Regions from separate parts of the Bradyrhizobium sp. WSM1417 genome, predicted to be linked through region 1. Evidence: predicted binding sites of a transcription regulator. Region 1 holds the regulator's gene; each other region holds the start of a gene.
What was found. Region 1 encodes LexA, which represses DNA repair genes until DNA is damaged. Its sites were predicted from a motif close to TGTTCNNNNTGTGTTCNG; they were not measured.
Positions count from the first base shown of each region.

Region 2: BRA1417_RS0115410 (DUF3072 domain-containing protein) is a predicted target of LexA. The motif match lies at 4,449-4,466, and genes of this name have one in related genera.
Region 3: BRA1417_RS0117440 (putative DNA modification/repair radical SAM protein) is a predicted target of LexA. The motif match lies at 5,242-5,259, and genes of this name have one in related genera.
Region 4: BRA1417_RS0101525 (ATP-dependent Clp protease adaptor ClpS) is a predicted target of LexA. The motif match lies at 3,530-3,547, and genes of this name have one in related genera.

Region 1 covers NZ_KI911783.1:5,152,589-5,160,302, forward strand. The annotation lists gene BRA1417_RS0125070 (alpha-hydroxy acid oxidase) at 1-747, shown strand, start outside; gene BRA1417_RS0125075 (HAD family phosphatase) at 756-1,388, shown strand; gene BRA1417_RS0125080 (hypothetical protein) at 1,559-1,750, shown strand; gene glp (gephyrin-like molybdotransferase Glp) at 1,977-3,188, shown strand; gene lexA (transcriptional repressor LexA) at 3,364-4,065, shown strand; gene BRA1417_RS0125095 (hypothetical protein) at 4,524-4,958, shown strand; partial or broken gene BRA1417_RS40815 (ComEC/Rec2 family competence protein) at 5,097-7,374, opposite strand; gene BRA1417_RS0125105 (DUF2171 domain-containing protein) at 7,470-7,703, opposite strand.
Region 2 covers NZ_KI911783.1:3,190,670-3,198,383, reverse strand. The annotation lists gene BRA1417_RS0115445 (HAMP domain-containing protein) at 1-1,378, shown strand, start outside; gene BRA1417_RS0115440 (HWE histidine kinase domain-containing protein) at 1,392-2,882, shown strand; gene BRA1417_RS0115435 (hypothetical protein) at 2,879-3,100, opposite strand; gene BRA1417_RS0115430 (hypothetical protein) at 3,239-3,496, shown strand; gene BRA1417_RS0115425 (hypothetical protein) at 3,593-3,841, shown strand; gene BRA1417_RS42820 (hypothetical protein) at 3,940-4,149, opposite strand; gene BRA1417_RS0115415 (hypothetical protein) at 4,166-4,387, opposite strand; gene BRA1417_RS0115410 (DUF3072 domain-containing protein) at 4,503-4,715, shown strand; gene BRA1417_RS0115405 (DUF6496 domain-containing protein) at 4,802-5,119, shown strand; gene BRA1417_RS0115400 (hypothetical protein) at 5,126-5,488, opposite strand; gene BRA1417_RS0115395 (Do family serine endopeptidase) at 5,754-7,289, opposite strand; partial or broken gene BRA1417_RS40530 (universal stress protein) at 7,498-7,714, shown strand, end outside.
Region 3 covers NZ_KI911783.1:3,634,140-3,641,853, reverse strand. The annotation lists gene BRA1417_RS0117455 (error-prone DNA polymerase) at 1-2,904, opposite strand, end outside; gene BRA1417_RS0117450 (DNA polymerase Y family protein) at 2,901-4,493, opposite strand; gene BRA1417_RS0117445 (ImuA family protein) at 4,390-5,178, opposite strand; gene BRA1417_RS0117440 (putative DNA modification/repair radical SAM protein) at 5,340-6,575, shown strand; gene BRA1417_RS0117435 (UdgX family uracil-DNA binding protein) at 6,575-7,714, shown strand, end outside.
Region 4 covers NZ_KI911783.1:288,979-296,692, reverse strand. The annotation lists gene BRA1417_RS0101530 (tannase/feruloyl esterase family alpha/beta hydrolase) at 1-1,616, shown strand, start outside; gene BRA1417_RS0101525 (ATP-dependent Clp protease adaptor ClpS) at 1,778-3,496, opposite strand; gene BRA1417_RS0101520 (MarR family winged helix-turn-helix transcriptional regulator) at 3,708-4,157, shown strand; gene BRA1417_RS0101515 (enoyl-CoA hydratase) at 4,154-4,924, shown strand; gene BRA1417_RS0101510 (methyl-accepting chemotaxis protein) at 5,050-7,131, shown strand; gene BRA1417_RS0101505 (dihydrodipicolinate synthase family protein) at 7,256-7,714, shown strand, end outside.

The DNA.
Region 1 (7,714 bases):
CCCGGCCTCGAGAAGACCGCCGAAGCTGCACCCGACGCGCTGCGCCTTTACCAGCTCTACGTGCGCGGCGACGACGCCTTCGTCGCCGACGTCGTCAGCCGGGCCGAGAAGAACGCCTATGCCGCCTTCTGCCTGACCGTCGATACCGCTCATTACAGCCGCCGCGAACGTGATATCGCCAAGCGATACGTTCGCGAGAGCCGCCTGCGCGCCACCGGCGGCGATTACCAGAAGGGTCTGGAGTGGCGGACGGTGAAGATGATCAAGGACAAGTTCAAGATCCCGCTGATCCTCAAGGGCATCGCGACGCCAGAGGACGCGCTGATCGCGATCGATCACGGCGTCGAATGGATCTACGTCTCCAACCACGGCGGCCGTCAGCTCGATCATGGTCGCGGCGCCATGCACGTGCTGCCCGAGATCGTCGAGGCCGTGAACGGCCGCGCCAAGATCATGGTCGATGGCGGCGTCTGTCGCGGCACCGACATCGTCAAGGCGATCGCGGCGGGCGCCGACCTCGTCGGCATCGGCCGGCTGCAATGCTGGGCGCTGGCGGCGGCCGGCGAAGCCGGGGTGGCCCGCATGCTGGAGCTGCTCGAGGACGAAGTGCTGCGCTGCCTCGGCCTCCTGGGTGCGACCTCGTTCGCCGAGGTTAACAAATCCTGCCTGCACCAGGCGACCGCAACCAACGCGCCGAGCGTGTTCAGCGCGTTTCCGCTGTTCGACCACGAGCCATATCGATACTGAGCGAAAGGATGCAGGTGACACCGCTCTCTCCCGGCAGCGCGGATGCGCTTCTGTTCGATCTCGGCCGCGTCGTGCTCGATATCGATTTCTCCAAGGCGATCGCCTGCTGGGCGGGACATGCCGGCTGCCAGCCCGAATCCATCGTCGCGCGCTATGTGCGCGACAGCGAAGCCTATCGGTTGCACGAGATGGGGAAGATCAGCGATGAGGATTATTTCGCCTCATTGCGAGCATCGCTCGGAATCGGCATTTCGGACGCGCAGTTCCTGGAAGGCTGGAACGCGATCTTCGCCGGCGAAATGCCTGACGTCGCCGAGCTGCTGCCGCGGGCAGCGAAGCAGATGCCGCTCTACGCTTTCTCCAATACCAACCGGCCGCACGTGGACCATTTCTCGCGGGAATATGCCGACCTCCTCGGCCATTTCCGCGAGCTGTATTTGTCGTCCAGCATTGGCCTGCGCAAACCGGATGCGGAGGCCTTCGACCACGTCGTTGGGGCGATCGGTGTACCCGCCCGGCGCATCGTGTTCTTCGACGATCTTGCCGAAAATATCGAGGGAGCGCGCGCGCGCGGCTTGACGGCGGTGCATGTGACCTCGCCACGTGACGTCGGGAACGCATTGAAGGCATTGGGCATCTGACGACGAGGCGTCGTCGCGAAACCCTTGGAGGCACGGCCCAACGGGAACAATTTTGAAAAAAATTGAGGAACCCAATCACTTTGTGCATTTTTATACAGAGTTCCCGGAACGGAATACCGCCTTCCGGACTCTTAGAGTCCGTTGGGACTTCTACGGACGGATGCATCATCGTGCTGGGCAAAACCTACCTCACCAAGCAGGCCTCTCTTCTTCTTGAATTCGCGAGGACAACTTCAGATTCGGACCTTTCCGCCAAGCTTGTGAGCAAGGCCGCCGACCTGAAATCCCAGGCCGATCCGCTGCCCGATAAGGATCAGGGACCCAAGGCGCCCGACGTAACTCCCGGGCAGCCAGGGAGCTGATCGATCCAGGCCCGGGGCGCTCGTCGTTCTCGCCCTTCCATGACCAGTCTCCTGCCGATCTGTCGGGCTCTTCGGATCATGCCACGACGCGCGTAATCCTGCCTTCCGGAACTATGTGAAGCGGCGGGATGACTGCGCGCGCTCAGCCGTTTTTGCCTCTGCGCCCGCGCTCGGCTAGAAGACGTGCGGAACATTCGCCCGAACGTGCCGAGCAGGAGTTTTCGCCGTGGCCTTGATGCCGGTTTCCGACGCGCTCGCCGCGGTGCTGGCGGGTGCAGAGCCGCTGCCGGAAGAAATGATTTCCCTCGACGAGGCCTACCATCGCGTGCTCGCGCGTGACGTCGCGGCTAGGCGCACGCAGCCGCCGCAGGCGATGTCGGCGATGGACGGCTACGCGGTGCGCGCGGCCGATGCCGCGACGATCGATTCGGAGCTCACCGTCATCGGCGAAGTCGCGGCGGGCCGACCGTTCGCGGGGACGGTCGGCGCCGGCGAGGCCGTGCGGATCTTCACCGGCGGCGTCGTTCCCGGTGGCGCGGACGCCGTCGTGATCCAGGAGGACACGGTCGCCGCCGGCAAGCGCATCACGATCAAGGAAGCCGCGATCGCCGGACGGCACATCCGTCCCGCCGGCGTCGATTTCCGCGAGGGCGACGTGCTCCTGCGCAAGGGAAGTCGTCTCACCGAGCGCGACCTCGCGCTCGCCGCCGGGATGAACCATCCGCACCTTGCCGTTTTCAGGCGTCCGAAGGTCGCCATTCTCGCCACCGGCGACGAGCTGGTGATGCCGGGCACCACCCCCGGCCACGGCCAGATCGTCTATTCCAACGGCTACGCCCTGCACGCGCTCGCCCGCAGCGAGGGCGCCGAGACCATCGACCTCGGGATTGCCGCCGACACGCTGGAAGCGACCACCGCCGGCATCCGCCGCGCCCGTGAGAGCGGCGCCGACATCCTGATCACGACCGGCGGCGCATCGGTCGGCGACCACGATCTGGTCCAGCAGGCACTGCGGGACGAAGGCATCGCAATGGCGTTCTGGAAGATCGCAATGCGGCCAGGCAAGCCGATGATGCACGGGCGGCTCGGCGCAATGGGTGTGATCGGCCTGCCGGGCAATCCCGTGTCGTCCTACGTCTGCGCTTTCCTGTTCATGGTGCCGCTGATTCGCGCCCTGTCGGGCCGTTCAGTGATTCACCATCGCCGTGAACGCGCCGTGCTCGGCCGCGAAATCGGCGCCAACGACCAGCGCGAGGACTATCTGCGCGCGCATCTGGACGAGCGTGACGACGGCACACGCATCGTTCTTCCCGTCGATCATCAGGACTCTTCGCTGCTTGCGAATCTCGCTGCAGCACAGGTACTTCTCGTGCGCGCACCGTTCGCGCCGAAGGCCGAGACCGGCGCGGCTTGCGAAGTGTTGCGACTCCCCGTCTGAGCGCCCGGCCAAGCGCGTTCCGCCAACTTTGCTCCGTTCACGGTAAATTAAGCAGTTGCGGAACATGTATCGAACATATAGTGTCCGTTCATGATTTGTTTCGAGCATGTAGCGGCTTATTGCCGAATTCAGCGTCTCGGAATCGGACGACATCAACCGGGGGACTTTGGTCGAGATGTTAACGCGCAAACAATACGAGCTTCTGCGGTTCATCAGTGAACGTCTGAAGGAAAGCGGCGTGCCGCCCTCCTTCGACGAGATGAAGGATGCGCTCGACCTGCGCTCGAAGTCGGGCATCCATCGCCTGATCACGGCGCTCGAGGAGCGTGGCTTCATCCGACGCCTGCCCAACCGCGCCCGTGCAATTGAAGTCATCAAGCTGCCGGAGCTCCAGGCAGCCGCTGGCAGCCGCCGCGGCTTCACGCCGAGCGTCATCGAGGGCAATCTCGGCAAGGTGCGTGCGAGCTCCAGCCTTTCCGCGGACGAGGGCGAACGTCCCGTCGCGGTGCCGGTGATGGGCCGCATCGCGGCCGGCACGCCGATCGAGGCGTTGCAGACCCGCAGCCATACGATCAGCGTACCGCCTGACATGCTCGGCTCCGGAGAACATTACGCGCTCGAAGTGCGCGGTGATTCCATGGTCGAGGCCGGCATCCTCGACGGCGACATGGCGCTGATCCAGCGCAACGAGAGCGCCGATACCGGCGACATCGTGGTGGCGCTGATCGACGACGAGGAAGCGACGCTGAAGCGCTTCCGCCGCCGCGGCGCCTCGATCGCGCTCGAGCCCGCCAACGCAGCCTATGAGGTCCGCATCCTGCCGCCCAACCGGGTGAAGATTCAGGGCAAGCTGATCGGGCTTTACCGGAAGTACTGATACCGGGAGTACTTGATACAGGAGTGCTTCATACGGGAAGTACTTCATGCCGGCTATCGCCGGTCAGAGATAGAGCGGATCATCGTCCGCTCCGGCTGGATAGTCTTTCTGGTTCTGCACAGACTATCCGGCCCTTCGTCCGGCGCTGGCTCCTCGCGACGCCCAGGAAACAGCACCGCTTCGCGGCTCGCGTATTCGCGGAAACAGCGGCCAGCGATTAAATTCGCACGGGCCGAATGCGATCGAGCGACCGTTGCAGTATTCGCGTACGCGCCTCCCAAATGCATCGTAGCGAGCTTTGTTCCTATTGAGTTCGGGAAAGATAATGTGATCGCGGCTCGCGGAAACCAGCCGCAGATTTGCCCACAACCAAGCAGAGCGTTCGTGCTTCAACTCTGATAGAGGCCTGCGCCTCGATTGAGAGACGCGGGTTGCTATCCCAGCATGAGGAGCACCCGATGTGTGACTACAGCCTGCATGCCGTCGCGTCGCGCCCCGCCGAAGTCGGCGAGACGATCGTCACGACAAGCTTCCGCGGCACCTCGACGCGCGGCTTCGCCTCCGCAGCCGATCCGTCTGTTGCCGTTTGCCTGCTGCCGGGAACGGAGCTCGCCTTCGCCGACGACGTCCGCTACGACAATCGCTGGATCTGGACGCGCACCATCAATTCCCGCGTGGGCAAGTTCGGCAAGATCGATCCGCACGTTCCCGACCGCCATCACGACGCGATCGAATTTCCCGACGGCAAATACGTGCTGGTGACGCAGCTCGTCGAAGGCCAGCGTGCGACCGTGCTGCAATTGCCTGTGACCCAGCCGGTCACCGAGCGCGAGCACAAGGCGCAGATCATCGCCGACAGGCAGCCGACCGTCACGCACCTGCCGATCGGCTGACAGAGCCGCCCTCCGGCTGCAAGGTCGGAGGTCAGGATTGAATCGCCATCGCCGGCCGCGGCCGGCGAGATGGCGTGGTTTGCGCCAGCGAAATCCGAGCGGATGCACTAACCCACTGCATCTCTCGGCACCGTCCGATCAATCGTCGGCCTGCAAGTCCGTCTCCGCCGGCGTTGCGTCCTTGATGCGGGCGCGGTTGCCTTCGGCGCAAGGCTGCCGTCGAAATCACCCTCGCCCGCGCCGGCCGGCAACCAGGGGCGGCTCGTGCCTCTCGCCCTCACCGCCTGAACCACAAACCCGTCACCACGCTGCGTCAGCGCCAGCGCACTCTGGCTGGCGAGCCGTTGCCGATCGACCACCATCGCCGCGCAATCGGGTGGCGCGGGGCGTGTCGTCACCACCAGCGCGGCCCGACTGCAATCGTCCGCGAGAGCGTCGACGCGCAGTGCCAGCGCGACCAGTCTCCCGTCGGCCAGTGGCGTCACGCAGCCGGATTCGTCACAGGACACGCCATCGGCCAGCGAGGCTCTGCCTGCATCGCGCGGATCGGCGTCGGCAGCGAGCCATTCCTTGAGCAGAAAGCTCTCCTTGTTCGTCCTGATCAGGTGCAGATATCCGTCCCTGCCCCGCACCGCGACGCTCGCGCCATCCCCGGCAATCAGGATGTCGGGCTGCCGCGCCGACAGTGCCCAGAGGATCGCTGCCAGCAGCACCAGGGCGCCGGACCAGCGCAGCGGCGTGCGCAACAAGCCCAGCACGACGATTCCCAGGCTCGCCGCGATCAGCGGCGCGATCCCGAACGCCGGGATGCGACCGACGGCGCCCGGCAATGCCGCGACCCAGCGCGAGACCGCGACCATCCAGTCGATACCGATCCCCATCAGCCACCAGAACACGCTGTCCAGCCCGAACGGCGCAGCAAGCAGCCCCAACAATCCCGCCGGCATCACCAGCGCCGAGACCACCGGCATCGCGCCAAGATTGGCAAGCACGCCGAACGGCGTGACACGGTGGAAATGGAAAGCGGCGTAGGGCGTGGTCGCAAGTCCCGCAATCAGCGAGGCCATGAACAGCATCGCGATCTCGCGGCCACCCCACATCGCAATGCGAGCGGTCGCCGAATGGTCCGGCGAGGCAAACAAATTGGGCATGCCGATCTGCACCAAGGCGACGAGCCCGAGCGTTGCCGCAAAAGACATCTGAAAACTCGGATGCACCAGCGCTTCCGGCGCGACCGCCAGCACGATCATTGCGGCGACAGCAAGCGTGCGGAAGGTAATGGCCCGGCGATCGACCATCACCGCGATCAGCACCACCGCCGTCATGAAGAACGACCTTTGCGTGGCGACCTCCGCGCCCGACAGCAGCAGGTAGAACGCAGCAGCGACCAGCGCCGCGGCCGCCGACCATTTCTTGATGGCGAACCCTGCCGCAAGTCCCGGGATCAGAGCGAGCAGCGCGCGCACCGCGAAGAACACGACACCGGCCACGACGGCCATGTGATAACCGGAGATCGAGAGCACGTGGCCGAGGCCGGAGATGAACATCGCATCGTTGACGGGCGTGGTGATCGCATCGCGCCGCCCGGTGAGCAGCGCGGTCGCGATCGCCCGATTGTCGCCGTCGAGCGTCGCGCGGATGCGGGCATCGATCGCATCGCGCAGTCCTTGCATGAAGGCCGCGTAACGCAGCCGCAAGCCGGCGGTCTCAGGCGGCGGCGCCACCGTGATGGCGCCCATCGCGAAGCCGGAGGCGCCGATGCCCTGGAAGAACATGTCACGTGAAAAGTCGTAGCTGCCGGGCCGCACCGGCGCGAGCGGCGGCATCAGCCGCGCCTTCAACTGGACGAAGCTACCGACCTCCGGCGCGGTGCCCTTGCGGACCGACAGGCGCACGCGCTCGAGCCTGACGTCGCTGCGTTGCGCCTCCATCGCGGTGACGCGCAGCACGAAACGGTCGGTGCGCTCGCGGATGTCGCGGGCCTCGACGAAACCCGACAACGACACCGAATAGAGCGCCGCGCCAGCACCGGGTGGGCGATGCGCGCCGTCTTCCAGGTCGCGACGGCAAAGCCGGCCGCGACCGCCGCGATCATGATGGCCGGGGCGAACAGCCGGCTCCGCCGCAGCACAGCCGCGCCGAGCAGGAGTGCGACGGCGGTCGCGGCAACGACCCACAGCACCGGCTCATGATCGGCGGAGAAATAAAGCGCGATGCCGCAGCCAAACGCGACGGGCACCCACGGCAACAGCCGCCCGGCGCCAGCCTCGGCGCGTAGCCACGCGCGCAGGGTCTCGGCCAGCGATGTCCAGAGGTCGAGACCTGCAGGCGCAAGGCCGCCCGCAGACGCGGGGCGGCCCACGGGCCACGTGCCCGCGATCCCTTGCGACCGTACCGGCCGGCCCGGCTCCGCCATTCCCTGCACTCGATGATACGCAACGAAGCCAGAAGCTACCGGAACGTGCAGGCGGGCGGATAGCGGTACGGATCAGGAACGGAAGGGCGCGACCGCTACTTTTCCTCTTCCATCGTCACGGCGACATCCGCCTTGGCCGACAGCCGGACCTTGTTGCCCTCGATGTCGGCGACGAGGCCCTTGTCGATGAAGTGATGATGCCCCTTGTGGCTGCCCTCGCCGCTGTCCTTCTTGGTCAGCTTGATGCGATTGCCTTCGACCTTGTCGACGGTGCCGATGTGGACGCCGTCGGCGCCGATGACTTCCATATGCTCTGCGATGTTCTGCATGGGGGGTTCCT
Region 2 (7,714 bases), 2.0 Mb from region 1:
GCTCGGCGGCGAGATCCACCTGCGCAGCTTGCCGGGCAAGGGCTCGTGCTTCACGCTTTACCTGCCGCTGAAATATTCGGGTCCGACGCTCGCGCCCCGCGCGGCGCCCCAACAGAGCCAGCCGCCGGCGCTGCAGCCTGCGACAGCCGAACCGCAGCGTGTGATCGAGCAGCTTCCCGACGACCGGCTCAACCTCGAACCAGGCGACAGCATCCTCCTGATCGTCGAGGACGACCCGCATTACGCGCGTGTGCTGGTCGATCTCGCGCGCGACAAGGGCTTCAAGGTGCTGGTCGCCGCCCGCGGCGCGGAGGCGCTGGAGCTTGCAAAGCAGTACCAGCCGAGGGCCGTCTCCCTCGACGTATTCCTGCCTGATATGCTCGGCTGGACCGTGCTGAGCCAGCTCAAGCACAATCCGCTGACCCGCCACATCCCCGTGCAGATCATCACGCTCGACGAGGACCGCCAGCATGCGCTGGCGCGCGGCGCCTTCTCCTTCGTCAACAAGCCGACGACGACCGAGGGCGTCTCGGCCGCGCTGACGCAGATCAAGGAATATGCGCGGCCGCGGCGCAAGCGGCTGCTGATCGTCGAGGACAACGAGGCCGAGCAGCTCTCGATCCGCGAGCTCCTGCACCACGACGACATCGAGATCGTGACGACCGGCACCGGCGCCGACGCGCTCTCGATGCTGCGTGAGAACCCCTGTGATTGCGTCGTGCTCGACCTGCGCCTGCCCGACATGACCGGCTTCGAGGTGCTGGATCAGATCCGCAACGACGACGCGCTATCGAATGTTCCGGTCGTCGTCTTCACCGGCCGCGAGCTGTCGGCCGAGGAAGATGCGGAACTCCACACCATGGCGCGGAGCATCGTGGTCAAGGGCGTGGAATCGCCGGAGCGACTGCTTGACGAGACCGCGCTGTTCCTGCACCGCGTGATCACGGAGTTGCCGATCGAGAAGCAGCGCATGCTCGAGAAGCTGAACAGTTCCGACGAAGACCTGATCGGCAAGACCGCCCTGCTCGTCGACGACGACGCCCGCAACATCTTCGCGCTGTCGAGCGTGCTGGAGCGGCGCGGCATGAAGGTGCTGACGGCCACGACCGGCAACGAGGCGGTGGCCCTGGTTGAATCCAATCCGGAGATCGCCATCGTGCTGATGGACATCATGATGCCGCAGATGGATGGCTATCAGACCATCGGCGTCATTCGTGAAAATCCGACCTTCGCCCGTCTTCCGATCATCGCGTTGACGGCCAAAGCCATGAAGGGCGACCGCGAGAAATGCCTCGAGGCCGGCGCGTCCGACTACCTCGCCAAACCCGTCAACACCGATCAATTGCTGCTTGCAATCCGCATGTGGCTGCACCGCTGAGTTGGATGCCCGTATGGACCACGAAAAGGTCAACATCCTCCTCGTCGACGACCAGCCGGCCAAGCTGCTCGCCTATGAGGTGATCCTGAAGGATCTCGGCCAGAACCTCGTGATCGCCTCGTCCGGTCGGGAGGGTCTGGAGGTGCTGCTCAAGACCGAGATCGCGGTGATCCTGGTCGACGTCTGCATGCCCGAGCTCGACGGCTTCGAGCTCGCCGCGATGATCCGCGAGCACCCGCGCTTCCAGAAGACCGCGATGATCTTCATCTCGGCCATTCAAGTCAGCGACATCGACCGCCTGCGCGGCTACGAGATGGGCGCCGTCGACTACGTCCCCGTGCCGGTCGTGCCGGAGGTGCTGCGCGCCAAGGTCAAGGTGTTTGCAGAACTCTATCGCAAGACGCGCGAACTCGAGCGGCTGAACCAGGATCTCGAGGACCGCGTGCGTGCACGCACGGCCGAGCTGGAGAATTCCACCGCAAAGCTCCGCGAGAGCGAAGAGCGGCGCAGCATGGCGATCGCCGCCGGCAAGATGGGTTCGTGGGACTGGGACTGGGTCACCGGCGACTGGATGTGGGACGAGGGGCAATACCGCATCTTTGGTGTTGGCCCGGACAGCTTCGAGGTGAATCCGGCCAACGTTCAGGCGCTGTTGCATCCGGATGACGTCGATCAGTTGCGCAAGGCGATCGCCGAATTCAACAAGGGCACACGCTCCTATGAAACGGAGTTCCGCATCGTGCGGCCCGACGGCGATGTGCGCTGGTGTGTCGGCACGGCCGCCGCCACGGTTGACGATAGCGGTCGGGTCATGCGCGTCAGCGGCGTGACGGTGGACATCACCGAACGCAAGCGCGCCGAGGAACGGCAGACTCTCCTGGCGCGGGAAGTCGATCATCGCGCCAAGAATGCGCTGGCGCTGGCGCAATCGATCGTGCGCCTCACCCGCGCCGACGAGGTGAAAGCCTATGTCAGCGCCGTCGAGGGGCGCATCAATGCACTGGCGCGCGTGCACACGATCCTGTCGCTATCGAGCTGGCAGGGCGCCGAACTCTCGAAGCTGATCGACGAGGAGCTTGCGCCCTATTCCCTCGGCGGCCAGATCAAATTGGCGGGATCCGAAGTTCAGTTGCTGCCGGCAACCGCCCAGACGCTGGCGCTGGCGCTGCATGAGCTTTTCACCAACTCGGCGAAGTATGGCGCGCTCTCGACGCGGACGGGACGGCTCGCGATCGGCTGGCAGGTCGAGGACGAGCTGCTCACGCTGACTTGGGAGGAGTCCGGCGGCCCGCTCGTCATGACGCCGAAATCCCGCGGGTTTGGTACGCGGAGCCTGCTTGCGAGCGTCGAGTCCCAGCTCGGCGGGCAGGCGCGTTTCGATTGGCGCGCCGAGGGTCTGTTGTGCCGGCTCGAGGTGCCGTTGGTCCGCAAGACTGCCGCGACGACCGCGCCCGGCAACTTCGAAGCCGCCAGCTCCGCCGAATTGCAGCGCGCGTCCGGTTAACCGGAGGCCGCACTCTTCCTGGGCTGCGTCGTTTGCAGCTCGCGCGCGACCCGTCCTTCAAGCCAGGCTTCCGTTTGGGCGAGATCGCGCAGAGCCTTGGCATAGCGGCACGCCGCGCTTCGCTCCGCGCCGCGGGGCAGCTTGCGGGCCTTGCGGAGGATGTCCGCAGCGGCGTTACGATAAGCCAGAGAGCGATAGAGAAAGACCACCTTACCCATATCGAATGTTCCCGTGTTGCGTGGTCATTCTTGCCCACCCGGCATGAACGTCGGATGAAGCGCAGGATGACAATTCCTTCATGCGGGTGGAACCGGCGCGTGACGCAGGCGTTGCATGCGAGATTGGGATAGAGTTCCATGCGCGCGAAGAAGTCGTCGGACCTGATCTCTCCCAGCGGGCTCATCAAGCTGATGACGCACGCCATGATGGGCGCAGCCCTCGGGCTCGCTTTCAGCCTCGTGCTCGTGCTGTCCAATCCAGGCGTCGCCAATTTGCTAAGTCACGGCGGAAGCCAGGCCGTAGTCGTTTTCGCTCTCACATTCGTGACGACGTTCGCGATCGGCGCGACATTGACCGGCGTCGTATTCATCCTCGCAGAGGACAAGCAATCTTGAAGGATGCGTCCTTTACCGGAACTTCCTTTGTTCGGAACTCCTGCGACGAATGGCAGTTGGCTGCCTGCGTCAATTCAACTCAGGGAGTTCCCGCACATGAAGACCACAAAGCTCGCTCTTGCCGTGATGTTGGCCACCGGCCTCGCCGCCGCACCGTTCGCCGTGCAGGCCAAGTCGCACAAGGCAAAACACGGATCCTCGATGTCGTCGTCGCAGACCACCACGGGCGCCAACACCAAGCCCTCCAAGGGTGCTGATCCCTCCGGTCAGGGCGGCTCCGGCCCCGGCTCCGACCAAGGCGGCACCATGACGAACAACAAGAGCGGCATGAGCAACACCAAGTAGGTTTTGTTCGTCCAACTCATAGAGGCCCCGCGATCGCGGGGCCTTTTTGCTTATGGTGTTCGAACGAACTTTTTCTCGGGTCGCGTTGCGCGCACGCTTCAGCTACGATGGCTGCCCAGGATGTCAGGATGAACGCCGGTGGGATCAGCTCTCACCAGATGATCGAGTCGTGCGCGCTTGCGCGCGATCAAGAGCTGGGCCGCGGCGTCGTCGAGCCCCTCGCGTTGCAACTGCCGGATCGCAGAGCCCAGTTCGAGAATCTCGGCGCGCAGCTTTAGAATCCGGTATGCATCCGGGTCTTCCTCCACCGTGCGCTCCCAGCTCTCAGGGGCGCGCGATCACGCGCAGAGGACTACCTGATGTCTTCGCTGAGCGAAGACGCATCCTGTCGCGGACATTCGGCAGGACATCGCCGCCACCCGCAGCTTTCCATTCGCCGATCAGCAGATTGATTTTCCGGCGCAGATCCATCTGCGCCAGCGCCTTCTCTGTGCAATCGTGCTCGCGGTCGACGAGTTCGCGGACGGACACCTCGATATCGGCCATTTCCAGCCTCAAGGCGCTGATTTTACGTCGAATTTCATTAATTCTGTTGTCCATGACTTGTTAGAACAAAATAAGAACATATAGTCAAGTCACAATTTCAGAAGGGAGAAGCGACATGCAGGTTCAGCGTAAATACGACGCCAAGACTTTCCTCACCGCCAAGACTTTCCTCACCGAGCAGATGACGCGGGCGCAGGGCCTCCGGCTGAAACGGCTGAGCGAAGAGGCGTATCAACCCGCGCAATATGCGCGGGATCTGTCCTCCAGCGAGGCAGCGCGGCGCATTCAGGTGCTGGAAGCCGAGATCGAGCTGGCGGATTCGTTCTAGACTAAGCCGCGTATCCGGGACGTGCATGCGCGCTTTCGGAACCATGCCTGTCTCGGATTGTTTTCCCAGGCCAAGGGAGAACATGCATGGCACGCAAGGCAAAGAAGCGCCGCTACTCGCGCAGCTCCGGCAGCGATGTCGAAAGTGAGATGAAGCGCTACAAGAAGGGTACCGCCAAAAGCGGACCGGGCGGTCGAGGCGGACGCGTGAAGAGCCGCAAGCAGGCAATCGCGATCGGCCTGTCGAAAGCGCGCAAGAAGGGCAAGAAGGTCCCGAAGAAAGCCGCAAAGCGGAAGACGTCCAAGAAGACCTCAAAGAAGACATCTCGGAAAACATCCAAGAAGACTTCGAAGAAGAGTTCGAAGAAAAGGTCGAAGCGCAAATCCTCCAAACGGTCGCGCTGACCTCCGTCAGATCATGCTGCCCGGCATGAAGCAGCGAATCGAAACGCCGAACGCGGTCTTCACCGGCCACACCATGGTGCGGCCGGCCCGGTTCGGCTCGGTGATCACGGCTTCGTCCGGCACCTCGACCCACTCGCCGTCGAGCCGCACGCGATAATGTCCATTGTGCGAGTCCCAATCGGGATCGGCGACGGCAAACCCATCTGCATCCGAGCAGCACGGACCGAGATGGCTGCGCAGGCCATCGAACCATGGCTTGAGGGGAGAGTCCGCGTAGCGGCCATCGTCACGCCCGAGAGCGTTTCCACCCCACAGCACGAATGGCGCCACGAGCAGCGCAGTCCTTAGCGAGAGCTTCAATCGATCCATGTCGGCACCGATCAATACGAATTGCCGGCCGGCTCAGCGGCGACAAGTTCGAAGTTCCACGCTTGCAATCGTCGGCGGCTTCATTGCCGCCGAGTCCATACGAGATCCGCAATTGTGATGAGCGAACACGGCTTTTTCGGACGAACCGGGTCATCCTCCCTGCCGTTAACGAGAATGTTATCGGCGGGCATCCGGAATCCGGAAGGCGAACAGGAAAGGCGGCCCTTGGGCCGCCTTTTTGGACTTGCGCCGATCGACGTTCGACTTATGCGAGCGGCACCGCGACGAACCGGGTCGCCTGTGCGCTTCTGACCTGCAGCAGCACGCTGCGCTTGCCGGACGATTTCGCCTGCGCCAGCTCCGAACGGACATCGCCGATATTGGCGACGGCCTTGCCGCCGACATTGAGGATGACGTCGCCGGTCTGGATGCCGCGTTGCGCGGCCGGCCCTTGCGGATCGACTTCAGTGACGACGACGCCCTTCTGGCCGGCGCCCTGGATGTCCCCGGCCGGAGCCAGGCTGAGTCCGAGACGCGGCGGCATGCCGGCATCTGGCTGCGACTTGCCCTCGTCGGCTCTTGCCTGCCGCTCGTTCGGCAACTCGCCGAGCGCCAATGTCACCGTCTTGCTGTCGCCCTTGTGGACGACGTCGAGCTTCACGGACGTGCCTGGCGCCAGGGTGGCGATGGTGCGGGCGAGATCGCGGGAATCCTTGATCGCAGTGCCGTTGACGGCGGTGATGACGTCGCCCGCCTCGATGCCCGCCTTCGCCGCCGGGCTGCCATCCTGCGGATTGTCGACGATCGCGCCGCGCGCCTCCTTGAGGCCGAGGCTGTCGGCGATATCCGATGTCACCGGCTGCACCTGCACGCCGAGCCAGCCGCGAGTGACCGCGCCCTTGTCCTTCAACTGTGCGACGACGAGCTTTGCGGTCGAGGCCGGAATGTCGAAGCCGATGCCGACCGAGCCGCCGGAGGGCGAGAAGATCGCAGTGTTCACGCCGATCACGTTGCCGTTCATGTCGAAGGCCGGGCCGCCGGAATTGCCCTTGTTGATCGGCGCGTCGATCTGGATGAAGTCATCATAGGGACCGTTGCCGATGTCGCGGCCGCTGGCCGAGACGATGCCGGCGGTCACGGTGCCGCCGAGGCCGAAGGGATTGCCGACCGCGACCACCCAGTCGCCGATGCGCGGCTTCTGGTCGGAGAATTTGACGAACGGAAAATCCTTCTTGCCTTCGACCTTGATCAGCGCGAGATCCGTTTTCGGATCGGTGCCGACCACTTTCGCGCTGTAGATCGTGCCGTCGTCCATCGTCACTTGCACGGACTCGGCGTGATCGACGACGTGGTTGTTGGTCACGGCGTAGCCGTCGGCGGAGATGAAGAAGCCGGAGCCCTCACCCGTGATCATCTGGCGGTGCTGGCGCGGCATGCCTTCCATGCCAGGGCCGCGGAAGCCGAATTGCCGCGAGAACTGGTCGAACGGCGATGCCTCGTCCGAATCCATCCGGTTCTGTTGCAGCATCGCGCTCTTATCGTTGTCCTGGTCGATCCTGACCCGCACCGAGATCACGGCAGGTTTGACCTTGCTGACGAGGTCGCCGAAGCCCGGCGGTGTCGCAGCGGTCTCCGCGGCCTGGGCGGGCGCAATGAAGGAGTTCGCGCTGAACGGCGAAGAGCCGGGGGCAGTCGCCAGCACGGCCAGCCCAAGCGCGGCCACGGTGCCGAGCAGCGCGAGCCGGCGCGGTCTCAGGATCTTGCGGGGCGTTGTGGTGTCGGAATTGACGCGATCGCTCATGTCGATATGTCCATGTTGGGTAAGTCGCCTTGCACCCAACATGGTGGTCGCCACCTTACAGCGTCCCGTCCGCGCGGTTAAATCTTGGCAAAGTAGCCGGGCCGGCGAAGGTCCAAAACTCGAGGCTGCACGTTTGATGCAGCTCAACGCGGGCCCTGCGCACCGTGAAAGACTGCGGTCACCGGATGATGTCCATCGGAGGCGCGTCATGTACAAAGACATTCTCGTCCACATCCCCACCGAGCGCCCGATGCGCCCGGTGATCGATGGCTCGATCTCACTCGCAGCGGGCCTCAACGCCCATCTCGATGCAGTCGCGGTTGGATATGTGGCAACCAGCGCGGCCTACGTCATGGAGGGCGGCGCTGCGGTGGCGGCGGTGTTCGAGATGGAGCGCGAAAGCGCAGTGGAGCGGGCCGAGGCGG
Region 3 (7,714 bases), 1.5 Mb from region 1:
CAAAAACATCTCGCGCAAAAATTCCATCGGATGCCCCTTCAGCGATAACCGAATGGTCTGATAGTCCGCGACCACCTGTTCGGCCCGCGGCATCACCGGCAACGGCCTGGCGTGCTCGTCCGGCTGCTCGCGTGCGGTGGCCACCTCGAACAGCGGCAGCGGCACATCGTCGGGCAGGCGCCGCACCTGCCACAGCGCCTCGCGGCGGTCGAGCCCGAGCGAGCGGAACGCGTCGGCATCGGCGAGCAGGATCAGCGCGCGCTTGGGCAGTCCGGTGTCGCGGGCGAAGTCTTCCAGAGAGGTGAAGGGCCGGCGGTTGCGGGCGGCGACGATGCGGTCGGCCCAGTCGGGCGCTCTCTCCGCATACTCATTCCGAGGCGCGCCTCTTTTCAGCCTTTCCTCATCCTCGTCGAGCCAATGAAAACCGTCGATCTGGCGGAAGCCCAGGCGCACGGCGCAGTATTTGCCACTTCCTTCTTCCAGCGTGTTCTGCGCAAAGCTGTAGGACACATCGATATCGCGTACTTCGACGCCGTTCTTGCGAGCGTCGCTGACGATCTGCGCCGGGGCGTAAAAGCCCATCGGCTGCGAGTTCAGGAGGCCGCAGCAGAATGCATCAGGGTGATAATGCTTCAGCCATGAGGAGATATAGACAAGCTGCGCGAAGCTTGCAGCATGGCTCTCCGGAAAACCGTAGCTGCCAAAACCCTTGATCTGTTCGAAACAATTTCTGGCAAAATCCGGCGCATAACCGCGTGCGATCATGTTGCCGATCATCTTGTCTTCGAACTTGCCGATGGTGCCGACATTGCGGAACGTTGCCATCGCACGGCGCAGGCCGTTGGCTTCCTCCGGCGTGAACTTCGCGGCCTCGATCGCGATCCGCATCGCCTGCTCCTGGAACAAGGGCACGCCGAGCGTCTTGTGCAGCACTCTGTAAAGCTCGTCCTTGTCGCCATGCTCCGATGACGGCGATGGATAGTTCACTTTTTCCAAGCCGTTCCGCCGCCGCAAATAGGGATGCACCATGTCGCCCTGGATCGGTCCCGGCCGCACGATCGCGACTTCGATGACGAGATCGTAGAAGGTCCGTGGCCTCAGCCGCGGCAGCATGTTCATCTGCGCGCGGCTCTCGACCTGGAACACGCCGAGCGACTCCCCGTCGCACAGCATGTCGTAGACTTTGGAATCATCCTGCGGGACGCTCGCCAGCATCCAGCTTTCGCCCTTGTGCTGCTCGATCAGATCAAAACACTTGCGGATGCAGGTCAGCATGCCCAGCGCGAGCACGTCGACCTTCATCATGCTGAGCGCGTCGACATCGTCCTTGTCCCATTCGATGAAGGTGCGATCGTCCATCGCGGCGTTGCCGATCGGCACATAGGTGTCGAGCCGGTCTTGCGTGAGCACATAGCCGCCGACATGCTGGGACAGATGACGGGGGAATTCGATCAGCTCGGTCGCGAGCTCGACCGCGAGGTTGATCATGGAATTTTGCGGATCGAGGCCGGCCTGTCTGACCTGCATGTCGTTGAGGCCCTTGCCCCAGCTTCCCCAGACGGTGTCGGCGAGGGCCGCGGTGACGTCTTCGGTCAGGCCCAGCGCCTTGCCGACGTCGCGGATGGCGCTGCGCGGGCGATAATGAATGACGGTGGCGATGATCGCCGCGCGATGGCGGCCGTAACGGCGATAGACATATTGCATCACCTCCTCGCGCCGCGAATGCTCGAAATCGACGTCGATGTCGGGCGGCTCCAGCCGCTCCTTGGAGATGAAGCGCTCGAACAGCAGATCGACCTTGGTCGGGTCGACCGAGGTGATGCCGAGCACGTAGCAGACCGCCGAATTCGCCGCCGATCCCCGCCCCTGGCACAAAATGTTCTGGCTGCGGGCGTAATGCACGATGTCGTGCACGGTGAGGAAGTAATGCGCGTATTTCAGATCGGCGATCAACGCGAGTTCTTTCTTCAGGGTGGCGCGCAGCTTGTCGTCGATCTTGCCGCCGAAATATTTGTCGACACCGGCCCAGGTCAGATCCTCCAGATGCCCCTGCGCGGTCTTGCCCCGCGGCACCGGCTCGTCCGGATACTGGTATTTGAGCTGGTCGAGCGAGAAGGTGATCTTGTCCGCAAAGCGCATGGTCTCCGCGATAGCCTCAGGGAAATCGCGGAACAGCCGCGCCATCTCCCTGGGCGTCTTCAGAAATCGCTCAGCATTGGCTTCCAGCTTCCGGCCGACCGCCTCGATCGTGGTTTTCTCCCGGATGCAGGTCAGAACGTCCTGGAGGGGACGGCGCGCGGGGTGGTGATAGAGCACCTCGTTGGTCGCAAGCAGCGGCACTTTTGCTTTTGCGGCGAGATCATCGAGCTGCGCGAGGCGACGGCGGTCGTCGCCGCGATAGATCAGGCTCGCCGCCAGCCACACGCCCTCGGCGCGACTTGCCTTCAGCTTGGCGAGGATGTCCTGCGCTTGCGCCGCATCGAAGCGATGCGGCAGCGTCAGGATCAGGAGCTGGCCTTCGGAAAACGCAAGGAGATCGGCGAAGGTGAGATGGCACTCGCCCTTCGCGATCCGCGTGATACCGTCGCCGCGCTTGCCCCGGGTGAGAAGCTGGCACAGCCGGCCATAGGCGGCGCGGTCACGCGGATAGACCAGGATATCCGGCGTGCCGTCGATGAAGACGATGCGGGTGCCAATCAAAAGCTTCGGCTTGTGCAGCACCTCGTCATTGTCGAGTTCCTTCCAGGCGCGCACCACACCGGCGAGCGTGTTGTGATCGGCAATGCCGATCACGGGAATGCCGAGGATGCTGGCCTGGTGCACATAGGCGCGCGGGTCCGAACCGCCGCGCAGGAAGGAGAAATTCGTGGTGATGCCGATCTCGGCATAAGTGGGCGTGTTCATGCGAAGAGACCGTGCACATACCAACCGGGAGGAACGGGCTTGCCGTCGCCGTCGAAGCACTCCCCCTCGTAAAGACCGTCGCGAAAGATCCAGAAGCGCAGGCCCTCGGCATCCTCGATGCGGAAATAGTCCCGCGTCAGTTGCTTGCCGTCCTGCCGCCACCATTCCATGGCGATGCGCTCGGGGCCTTCCACCCGCACCACCGCATGCTGCGCGCGGCGCCAGGTGAATTGATGCGGCGGGCCGTCGGGCACGGTCGCAAACGGCACATTGATCGGCTCAGGCTTGTCGAACAATCGCAAGGGACGCAGCGGCGGCTCACTTTCAGTGCGCGCGGGCCATTCGGCCTGCATCGCCACGGCGAGATGATGCTGCGCAGGCGCCGCCAGCACCGCACATTCGGGGATATGGGTATCCTCAGGCAGGTGCACGACGACGCGCTTTCCGCCGATGCGCGCGGCGATGCGGTCGATCAGCGCGGCCAGCTCGTCATTGTCGTGGACATGGGCGTCGAGATCGCGCTGCTCCTGCACCACGATCTCGGTACGGCTTGCCGACAGCCGCACCATGTCGAAGCCGAAGCCCGGATCAAGGGGATCGGCGAGGGCATCGAGGCGCTCGCGGAACAGCCGGTCGACGACCGCGCTCCGCGTCACGGGACGTCCGGTCTCGACCATGATCGCACGCACTGCGCCGTCGGTACGGAAGAAGGTAGCCTCCAGCCGTCGCGCGCCCTTGCCCTGCTTCTCCATGGACGCAATCAACGTATCCGCCAGACGCGACAGCGTCATCGCGATCATGGTGTCGGTCGCGATCGGCTCGGCAAAGCGTTTCTCCACGATGTAATCGGGCGGCGGCTTTCGTGGATTGATCGGCGCGTCGCCCTGCCCCAGCGCATGCGCGAGCAGCGTGGAGAACCGTGCACCGAACCGCGCCGTGATTTCGCTCGGCGTGCGCGAGGCGACATCGCCGATGGTCTTCAGGCCGGCGCGGCGCAGGCCGGTGCTGATGGCCTCACCCGCACCAAGCGCGGACACCGGAAACCGGCTGATTGCCGCCGCCTCCCCGCCATCGGCGACGATGGTCCCTGAAGATTGCCGCGTCAGCGTGCGCGCGCAGACCGAGGTGCCGGCGATCGCCGCACTGACGGCAAAGCCCTGGCGATCGAGGGCACGGACAAGGGTTTGCAACAGCGCAGCTTCGCCGCCGAACAGATGCGCGCAGCCGGTGATGTCGAGGAACAGCCCGTGCGGCGGATCGAGCGCCACCAGCGGCGTGAAGCGGTCGCACCAGTCGGCGATGTCGCCGATCGTCTTGGCATCGGCCACGGCATCGGCGTCGAACACCTTGAGATCTGGACACATCGCCCGGGCATTGGCCAGGGGCTGGCCGATATGCAGACCGAGGCGCTCGGCCGCCTCGTCCAGCGCATGGATCACCAGCGCGTTGCTATCCTTGGCAACGACGATGCTGGGCGCATTATTTTCATGCAGTCCGACGTTGCCGAAGAACCGCTGGATCCGATCGATGGGCAGGCGCGGCAGCCACAGGCTGAGGATACGCCGACGATTCAGAGAACTGGCACTCATCACATTTCCATTCCATGATCCACCGGCCGCACGGGCCATGACGATTGCGCAGGAGCTCGGCATCGAAGCGCGGCGCGCCCCAGGCGCTCCACATCGCGCCCGGCGGCGAATGCGCCGCGCGAAGCATCCATCGGGTCTCGGCGGTCGAGGGCAAAGGTTGCGCGGCCATCCGCAGCAGCAAACCGGTGACACCGGAAGATTGCGCAGCCAATGTCAGCTTGCGGCTCGCCACAAGATCGAACTGCCTGGTCTCACCCCAGAGCTCGAGCACGACCGCACCCAGCGCGTCGCAGGCGAGCGCATCGGCCGACGTGCGCAACGCGCTCTCCACGTCGGCGGCGCGCACCATCACCATGCGGCGCGGATCGAGACCGATCTCGGCGAGCCCGCTCATCGACAGCGCGCCGGTTTCAATTTCCGAAAAATCCTGCCGCACCCACAGCAGCGGTTTGCGCGCCGTCACGCGCCCCGCAAGTCCGGTGACAAAGCCGGTCGCGGCCGCGCCCTGACGTCCTTCACAAAACACCTCGTGGATTGCCGCGCGCGCGAGCCCGCCCTTCAGCGCACTGTCGGCCTCGCGGTGGCCGAGCGCGACACGGTCGCGATGATGCACGACCTCCGCCGTCTCGATGCGCTCGATCTGGCCGCGCAAGGCTGCAAGCGCGCTTGTTCGTGCGCCGCTCATATACGCCGCTCCTCAAGGTGATTGCCGGTGGCTCTCAAAAAGAGAACCAGCGGCTAGCTCGTTTGTTCATGATATGTTCTAATATAAAGCTAACGACGCCCCGGGAGTCAATCGAATTGGCGGGCCTTGGGATTCATGAGCTGAATCAAAGGGATTCCAATATGGACGTGCAACGCAAGCTGGAGATTCTGGCGGATGCCGCCAAGTACGACGCGTCCTGCGCCTCCAGCGGCACCGAGAGACGGGATTCCAGCGACGGCAAGGGCATGGGATCGACCGCGCCCGGCATGGGCATTTGCCATTCCTACGCGCCGGACGGCCGCTGCATCTCGCTGCTCAAGGTGCTGCTGACCAACGCCTGCAATTACGACTGCCTCTATTGCGTCAACCGGGCCTCCTCCAACGTGCCGCGTGCCCGCTTCACCATCGACGAAGTCGTCAAGCTGACGCTCGACTTCTACCGGCGCAATTACATCGAAGGACTGTTTCTCTCCTCCGGCATCATCCGCAACCCCGACTACACCATGGAGCAGGTGGTGAGCGTCGCGCGCAAACTGCGCGAGGAGCATCACTTCCGCGGTTACATCCATCTCAAGACGATCCCCGAGGCCGACGATGCATTGATTTCCGAGGCCGGCAAATATGCCGACCGTCTCTCCATCAACATCGAGATGCCGCAGGAGACGAGCCTGCAGCAATTCGCGCCCGAGAAGGACGTGCGCGCGATCCGCCGCACCATGGGCCGGCTGCGGCTGAAGCTCGACGAGGCCGAGGAAAGCCGCAACGCGAACACGAAAGCCAAGCCGCAGCGCTTCGCGCCGGCCGGCCAAAGCACGCAGATGATCGTCGGCGCCGACGCGGCCTCCGACCACACCATCCTCCACACCAGCGCCAATCTCTACGGTTCATACAGGCTGAGGCGCGTCTATTATTCCGCGTTCAGCCCGATCCCCGATGCCAGCCGCGCGCTGCCTCTGCGCGCGCCGCCCTTGCTGCGCGAGCACCGACTCTACCAGGCCGACTGGCTGATGCGGTTCTACGGTTTCGACGTCGGCGAGATCGTCGACGACAGTGCGATGCTGCCGCTCGACATCGATCCAAAACTCGCCTGGGCGCTGCGTCACCGCGACCGCTTCCCACTCGACGTCAACCACGCCAGCCGCGAGGAATTGTTGCGCGTTCCGGGCTTCGGCACCAAGGCGGTCGAGCGCATCATCGCGGCGCGCCGCACGACCACGATCCGCGTCGCCGATCTCGCGCGGCTGCATGTGCCCCGCACCAAGGCGCTGCCGTTCATCGTGCTGAGCGATCACCGGCCCCCGCCGCATCGCCTCGACGAGGCACGGCTGATCGAACGGTTCAAGCCGAAGGCAACACAACTGGGATTTGGCTTCTGATGCAATACATCATCCTCGAGAACGAAACCGATTTCGACGGCTGGCGTAAAGCCGCGCGTAGCCTCGTGCTTCACCAAATGAAACCGGCCGATGTCACCTGGGCCGTGCAGGGCGGCGAAGCGGAGCTGTTCGCGACGCCCTCGCCGTCTCCGCTGCCGGAGGGTGGCGATGGCACCTTCAACGTGCCAGCAAAATTCGTCGAGCTCGCCAAGGCCGCGATCCTGCATCGCGATCCCGAGCGTTTTGCGATCCTCTATCGCCTGCTGTTTCGGCTGAAGGACAATCACGACATCATTGAGGTCGCGACCGATGCCGATGTCGCGCAAGTCATGGCCATGGCAAAGGCGGTCTACCGCGACGAGCACAAGATGCATGCCTTCGTGCGCTTCCGCGAGATCGGCAGGGAACGCGAAGCACACTACGTCGCCTGGTTCGAGCCGGAGCATCACATCGTCGAGCTCGCCGCACCGTTCTTCGCCAAGCGCTTTGCCGACATGCCTTGGTCGATTCTGACGCCCGATTTGTGCGCGCATTGGGATGGCCACGCGCTCTCGTTCACGTCGGGCGTCAGCAAGAGCGAGGCGCCGAGCGAAGACCGGCTGGAGGAAACCTGGCGACGCTACTATGCCAGCATCTTCAATCCGGCCCGCCTGAAGGTGAAGGCGATGCAGGCCGAGATGCCGAAGAAATATTGGAGGAACCTGCCCGAGGCTTCGATCATTAAGCCCCTGATCGAGGACGCCGAACGCATGACCGGCGCCATGATCGCCAATGCCGCAACCGATCCGCACAAGCCTCAAAGGCGGCCGGAGGCTCCGATGAAACGCAAGCTTGCCACCGACGATCTCGAAGCGCTCCGCGAGGAGGCCGCCCACTGCCGTGCCTGCCATCTCTACAAGGACGCCACCCAGACCGTGTTCGGCGAGGGCCCGAAGTCCGCCAACGTCATGCTGGTCGGCGAACAGCCCGGCGACAAGGAAGACCTCGCGGGCCATCCCTTTGTCGGTCCGGCCGGCCAGATGCTCGACAAGGCACTGCAAGAGGCCGGCGTCGACCGCAAGAAGGTCTATGTCACCAACGCGGTAAAACACTTCAAATTCGTGCCGCGCGGCAAGATCCGCCTGCATCAGAAGCCGAAT
Region 4 (7,714 bases), 4.9 Mb from region 1:
CGGGCGCGCTGGGCGGGAGCTCCGCTTCAGCGGCGACGCTGCCTGAGGATGCGGACGCCGTCTGCAAGGGCTTGGTCGGCAGCACTGACGCTGTGAAGATCGATTCGGCGACGTTGCTGGCGCCGTCGCAATTGGCCGTCGCCGAGCGCGGCCCGACGCCGTCGGGGCGCGTCACGCCCGCCAATCCCGGCTTCTGCAAGGTGCTCGGCCATATCGATCCCACCGATCCCAAGGCGCCGCCGATCAAATTTCAGGTCAATTTGCCCGTCGAATGGAACGGCCGCTCACTGCAATATGGCGGCGGCGGATTCAACGGCGTGCTGATCACGGGCCTGGCGCTGCCGCCGGCCTATCCCTTCGACAAGCCGTCGCCGCTCGCGCGCGGCTTCGTCACCTACGGCACCGATTCCGGTCACGAGTCCAAGCCGGGCGAACCGCCGCAGCTGTTCGCGCTCAACGACGAAGCCTTCGAGAATTTCGCCCATCGCGCCTACAAGAAGGTGCGCGATGCGGCCGTCGCGCTGATGCAGCGCGCTTACGGCAAGAGGCCTGAGAAGATGTATTTCATGGGGTCGTCCGAGGGCGGCCGCGAAGGCCTCACCATGGCACAACGCTATCCCGATGATTTCGACGGCATCTTTGCCCGCGTGCCCGTCATCAATTGGGTCGGCCTGCAGCATGCCGGCACCCGCTCGGGTCTCGCGACCATGGGTGACGGCTGGATCAATCCAGCCCAGGTGAAGCTCGTGGGCGATGCCGTGCGGGCCGCTTGCGACAAGGCCGATGGCTCCGACGACGCGCTGGTGCAGGATCCGGTATCCTGCAAGTCGGCGTTCAAGGCGGAGACGCTGCGTTGCGCGAGCGGCAAGACGGGCGATCAGTGCCTCACCGACGCACAGATCAAGGCGGTCGAGACCCTGCATGCGACCTACAAATTCCCGTTCCCGCTCGCCAACGGTCTCGATGATTATCCGGGCTGGGGCGTGTCGGGCGAGGACACGCCGGCGGTTGGCCCGACCGGCGGCTGGGTCGCGTGGTGGCTCGGCACGGCGCCTCCCGCGCAGCCGCCCGCGCCCAATAACGGCATCGCCTGGATCTACGGCGCCGGCGGTATCCAGTACGTGTTCGCGCGCGATCCCAAGCTCGACGTGACGACGTATAAGCCCGAACAGCACAAGGCGCGGCTGCTCGAGGTCTCCAGCCTGATGGATTCCACCGACCCCGACCTCAGCCGCTTCCGCGCCCGCGGCGGCCGGCTGATCATGCTCGAACATATGGCGGACTACGCGCAGAGCCCCTATGCCGGCATCCGTTATTTCGAGAACGTCGAACGCAAGCTCGGCAAGGCCGAGACGGCCGAATTCGCGCGGCTCTACACCGCGCCCGGGGTCGACCATGTCGGCTCCGGCGCGCCGGCCAATGTCGACATGCTGAGCGCGCTGGTCGACTGGGTCGAAAAGGGCAAGGCGCCCGGCGATCTGGAAGTTACCGAGCAGAAGGTCGAGGCGCCGTCGTTCGCGACGCTTCGCGGGCTGCCGCTGTGCCGCTGGCCGGCCTGGCCGCACTACAAGAGCGGTTCGGTGACGGAGGCGTCGAGTTTTACCTGCGCGCCGTGAGTTCTTACCTCGCCCCGCTTGCGGGGAGAGGTCGGAATTCAAGCAACGCTTGAATTCCGGGTGAGGGGACTCTCCGCGAATCCAACTCCCACCGTCCCCGTGGAGACTCCCCCTCACCCCGACCCTCTCCCCGCAAGCGGGGCGAGGGAGAGACGCACCGCTCACCCCGTCGCCATTGCCTGCGCGCCGCCGAGCAGCTGCGCGTTGAGCCGGCCGCCGGAGAACAGCATGTCGTCAAGGGCTTCGTCGATATCGGCGGAGATCACGGTGTTGCCGCCGTCCCGTGCGATGCTTCCTTGCGCCAGCCGCCGCATCAGCTCCTTGATGAAGGCGCAACTGGTGCCCTCGCTCCGTCGGGCAGCCTCCGCGATCACCGCCCCCTCGAGCGGCAATCCCCTGCCGTAGAGCCGGACCAGCTTGCCGCGGCCGGTCTCGTCGGGCAGCGGCACTTCGATGGCTTGATCGATGCGGCCGGGGCGACCCGCGAGAGCTCCTTCGAGGTCCTCCGGCCGGTTGGTGGTCAGGACGAACAGGATGTCGGCATCTTCCTTCAGTCCGTCCATCTCGTTGAGCAGCTTGTTCAGCATGGATTCCTCGCACGGCCCCATGTCATCGCGGTCGCGGGCGATGAGATCGACATCCTCGATCACCACCATCGACGGCTGGAGCAGCCGTGCCAGGCTCATATAGGCGCCGAGCAGACCGATCTGCTCGGCCGTGATGATCAGCGTCGTATGCCCGGGCAAATGCGTTGCGAGATAGCGGATCGTGTGGGTCTTGCCAGTGCCCGGCGGCCCGTACAGCAAGATGCCTTTGCGTGTCGATTGACCCAGCCGGCGCAATTGGTCTCGGGTATTGACGAAGGTCAGAACGTTGCGATCGAGCAGCCGCAGCGTCTGCTCCGGCAGAATCACCTCGTCGCGCGCGACCTGCGGCAAGCGATGCACCGTGATGCCGCGCGAGCGACCGCGATAGTCGGAGTCGGCATCGAGCGACAGGATCTTGCCGCGATAGGTCCGCGCAGCCTGTACGGCTTCTTCCAATTCATTGAAGCATTGCTGGACCAGAGCCGCGCCTGCGGAACCTGAAGGCACCAGGATCTCGATCCGAATTCCGGGCTCGCGACTGTATTCGCGGTGTGCGCAGAGCAAAACCGCATAGCGGAGATGATCCTGCTCACACAGCCATAGTCCGTTATCCAGACACTTGACCGGGCTCTTCTCGCCTACATCGACGTCGGAATATTGCAGCGGGGCAATCGCGATCGCATAGCGGCCCTCCTTGAGCAGTCGTGGAATCGACAACGTTTCGTAGCGCTGCTCCTCGTTCAGTCCCACCAGCCGGATGGCCTTGCCGAAGAGCCGGTCGACTGCGGCCTGGAGATCGACCCGCATGTGGCCGGAAAATTGGCGGATCGTGGTCACGAGTTTGCTGCGCGCGGTGCTGGCAAGGTGCCAATCGAGAACGTCGCAAGCAAAGTCGAAATCTTCCTCTTGTTCGTTCGAGGGTTCATCCGCCGCACGCATGCAGTCGCTGCACAGCCAGACCGTGCGGTCGCCGATACGCACGTCCATCTGTCCCTCAGGCTTGCCACAGAGTTCGCAAGGAGTCTTGACCGCCTCAAGCGTGACCTGCAGTTGATGGCCAGCCAGGCCGATGGATTGTTGCGCAGATTTGAAAAGGGCTTCGGCGACGGATTGAGGGTAAGGTCCGCAAAACGCCTTTTCCTTCTGCTCGATCTGAGTGATCAGCGCGGTCGCTTCACGGTCTGATTTGCCGAAGACCTGCCGAAGCAGATCCATCACGAATTGGTCCGGCGTATCATCGTAATTATGAATTACGAGCTGGGTCGGCTGGTTCTCGCCACGCATACTGTTCATCACGAAAAGTCTCCGGGACAATCTATGATTGAATAGAACGAATAGGGAACACAAAAGGACGCGACCGTCAAGCGGGCGGAGGCGACTAATTGCGATTGGTGGCTGAGGCCCTGGTGCCGCTGGTTCGGCCCTGTTCCTCGACGACTGCCGCGGCACATCGACCTAGTCGCCGCTCTTTGACAATCTGAACCGCTTCGACTATCTATTTCGCATGCGAAATAAGGAGGCCGGCGCGGGGCATCATCGGCTGATCTACCTGCTGAGCGTTGCGCAGCGGCGCTTGCAGCGCTGGATGGCGGCGCAGCCTTCGAGCGAGGTCACGCCGGCGCAGGCAGGACTCCTGTTCATCCTCGGCAAGCATGACGGCGTCCTGATGGGCGAGGCCGGCGCGGCGCTCGACATGGGGCCGGCCGGCATCTCGGGGCTGGTCGACCGTACGGCGGCGGCTAAACTGGTCGAGCGGCGCGCGGATCACGAGGATGGTCGCGCCTGGCGCGTCTGGCTGACGCCGAAGGGGCGAACGGCGCTGGCGCAGGCGAAGGCCAGCGCAGCAAAGGTCAATGCGGCATTGACGGAAGGATTTACCGGCGCGGAGATCGACATCGTCGCGCGCTGGCTGACGAGCATTCAGGATAAATTTCCAAGAGGAGCGAACGAATGACTGACCAAGTCCGGATCGAGAACAACGGCGGAATTCTCACGCTCACGCTGGCGCGCCCCGACAAGAAGAACGCGCTGACGGATGCGATGTACGGCAAGCTTGCCGACGCCATCGAATCCGCCGAGTCCGATGCGTCGGCCCGCGTGATCCTGATCCGCGGCGAAGGCGACATGTTCACTGCCGGCAACGACGTCGGCGAATTCGCCGCGGTCGCAGCGGGCAAGTCGGAAGGCAGCCGCAACGTCGTGCGCTTCATCCAGTCGCTGGCGCGCTGCACCCGGCCCCTGGTTGCGGCGGTGCAGGGCCGCGCCGTCGGCGTCGGCACCACGATGCTGCTGCATTGCGACCTCGTCGTGCTTGCCGACAACGCGCAATTGTCGACGCCCTTCGTCAGCCTTGCGCTCGTGCCGGAAGCCGCCTCCAGCCTGCTGATGCCGGCGCGCATCGGCTACGCGCGGGCCTACGAGATGTTCGCGCTGGGCGAGACGGTGCCGGCCAAATCCGCGCTGGAATGGGGGCTCGCCAACCGCGTGGTGCCGCTCGACAAGCTCGATGCCGAAGCGCTTGCGCTGGCGCAGCGTCTTGCCCGTCAGCCGGCCGGCGCGCTCACCGCCACCAAGAAGCTGATGCGCAATGGCGAGGCGCTGGTCGCGCAGATGAATGCCGAGGGCGAGCAGTTCGGACTGCGCCTGCGCACCGCGGAGGCGCGCGAGGCCTTCACGGCGTTCGCGGAGCGCCGCCCGCCGGATTTCACCAAGGTTGCGTGACATGGGGGGTGCACCGAGCCTCGTCGGGGGTACTCGCGGCAATTCCATTAAACTTAACGGAACATTGGCATGTCCCGGGGCAAGGTGGCGCTCGAAATAGGCCCCCGACCCAGGCCCCCGACACCATGGCAATGTTTAAGAAATCGGTAAGTTCGCTCCTCCTGACCTTGATGGCCCTGCTGGCCGCGGGTGCGCTGGCCTCCACGGCGATCCAGATGGTTGGGGCGTTCGGCCGCTATAGCGACAGCCTCGAGACCGCGCGGCTTGCCGCCGCCGACAAGGCGATCTTCCATGGGGTGCTGGCGCTGCGCAACAATCGCGGCGATGCGCAGAGCGCGATCCTCGGTGAGGACGACCCCCGGGCAAAACTCGAGGCGGCGGAGAAGGCCGAGCAGGGCGGCTATGACGCCATCGGCGCCGCGCTCGCCACCGTCGACTTCGCCCGCCGCGACGAACTCGCTGGCACATTGAAGCAGGGCTGGAGCGCCGCCACGCCGCAATTCCAGCTGTTCTACGACGAAGCCAAGCGCCCCCGCGCCGAGCGCAAGATCGAGCGGACCAACTCCTGGTATGATGCCGTCACCAAGGTGATCGAAACAGCCAACTTCGCCTCCACCGCGGTGTCGAACCGTGCCTGGATGGACGACCCCTTCATCGCCCGCATGATCCAGGTCCGGCGCTTCGCCTGGCAGGTGCGCGACCGCTATGGAATCCATTGTTCGTCGCTTCGCTCGAACGTCAACAGCAGCAAGCCGCTCGACGACGCTCAGAAGCGGTCGGTGGCGCAATGGGATGGCACGATCACCTCCGGCTGGGCGGGCATGGCCGAGTTGCTGGCTGCGCCGGGCGTGGCGGCGGAGCTGGTGACGGCCGCGACGGACGCGAAGGCCAAGACCGACGGTGCCCTCAAGCAGATCGGCGAGCTCACCAAGAATTTCGACGGAAGCGGCAAGCCCGCGATGCCCGCCGCGGAATGGAATACGTTGTGTCAGTCACCCTTTGCATCCATCGTCGCGGTGGCGAACAAGGCGCTCGACCAGTCGATCGTCCGGGCGGAAACGGTGCAGGCCAAGGCGCTCACCAATCTCGTCGTGCAGTCGCTCGCGTTCCTGCTCGCGCTGGCCGTGACCCTGACCGGCGTCTACGTGGTCCGCAACCGCCTCATGCGCCCGGTGCGCGCCATCCTGGATGCCATCGCCAAGATCAGCGCCCGCGACTACGCGACGCCCGTCCCGCAATCCAGGTATCCCGACGAGTTCGGTACCATGGCGGCCGCACTCGAAAGCCTGCGCGAGAGCGCGGCGACCGCGGAACGCCTGGGCCGGGAGCGCGAATCGCAGCAGGCGCTCCAGCTCGCCCGCTCCGGCACCGTCGATGCCGCCTGCCGCAGTTTCGACGACACCGTGCAAGCTGTCATTCACAGCGTTGCGGCGTCGACGAAGGAGCTCGACGCCACCGCGACCGACGTGCGCTCGCTGGTGTCAGAATCGAGCAGCCAGACCGCGGCGGTCTCGTCCTCCGCCGAACAGGCCACCAACAATCTCGAGACCATCGCGGCCGCGACCGAAGAACTCTCCGCGTCCGTGGGCGAGATCTCGGCGCAGGTGCAGGCCAGCGCCCGCGAGGCCCGTGAAGCCGTGTCGCAGGCAGCACAGACCAATGCGACGGTCGAGATCCTCGATCAGACCGCTGGCCGCATCGGCGAGGTCGTGAAGATGATCAACGCCATCGCAGGACAGACCAATCTGCTGGCGTTGAACGCCACCATCGAAGCTGCGCGCGCGGGCGAGGCCGGCCGCGGCTTCGCCGTGGTCGCCGGCGAGGTCAAGAGCCTCGCCTCGCAGACGGCGACGGCGACGGAAGAGATCTCCCGCCAGGTCGCGGAGATCCAGGGCGCGACCGGCCAGGCGGTCACTGCCATCCGCGCGATCGGCGGCGCGATCAGCGGTATTGACGAGAAGATGACGGCGATTGCGGCCGCGGTCGAACAGCAGCGCGCGGCCACCACCGAGATTTCCCGCAACTTCCAGCAGGCCGCGCAGGGAACCCGCGAGGTCACCGACACCATCGGCAGCGTCGCCAGGCTCAACCAGGAAACGGGCAATGCCGGTTCGGTGCTGTCGGTGTCCGTGTCGAAAATGTCCGCCGACGCTGATCGTCTCCGCGTGGCGGTCGAGGGCTTTTTGGGCGCGGTGAGGACCGCGTAACTTCGACAATCTTCCGTCCCACCGTCGCGCGATCGGCATTGCCGCCGATGCACGCGGCGGGTACATCTGTGACGCTGCGCGAGCGCCGCGGCAGATGTAAGAAATATCAGGGATGGAGAGTTCGATGCCGGTCACGCCCCAACACAAGGCCCAGCGCCCCTATCGCGGCGTGTTCCCGGTCGCACCCACCATCTTCGACGAACGCGGTGAGCTCGACCTCGAGGGACAGCGCCGCTGCATCGATTTCATGATCGATGCCGGCTCGAACGGTCTGTGCATTCTCGCCAATTTCTCCGAACAGTTCGTGCTCACGGATGCCGAGCGCGAGACCGTGATGCATGCAGTGCTGGATCATGTCGCGGGTCGGGTTCCCGTGATCGTCACGACCACGCATTTCAGCTCGGCCGTCTGCGCCGCGCGCAGCCAGCAGGCCGAGGCGGCCGGTGCCGCCATGGTGATGGTGATGCCGCCCTATCACGGCGCCACCTTCCGCGTGCCCGAAAAAGGCGTCGTCGAATTCTTCAAGGTGCTGTCGGGTGCAATCAAGATTCCGATCATGATCCAGGATGCGCCCGTCGCCGGC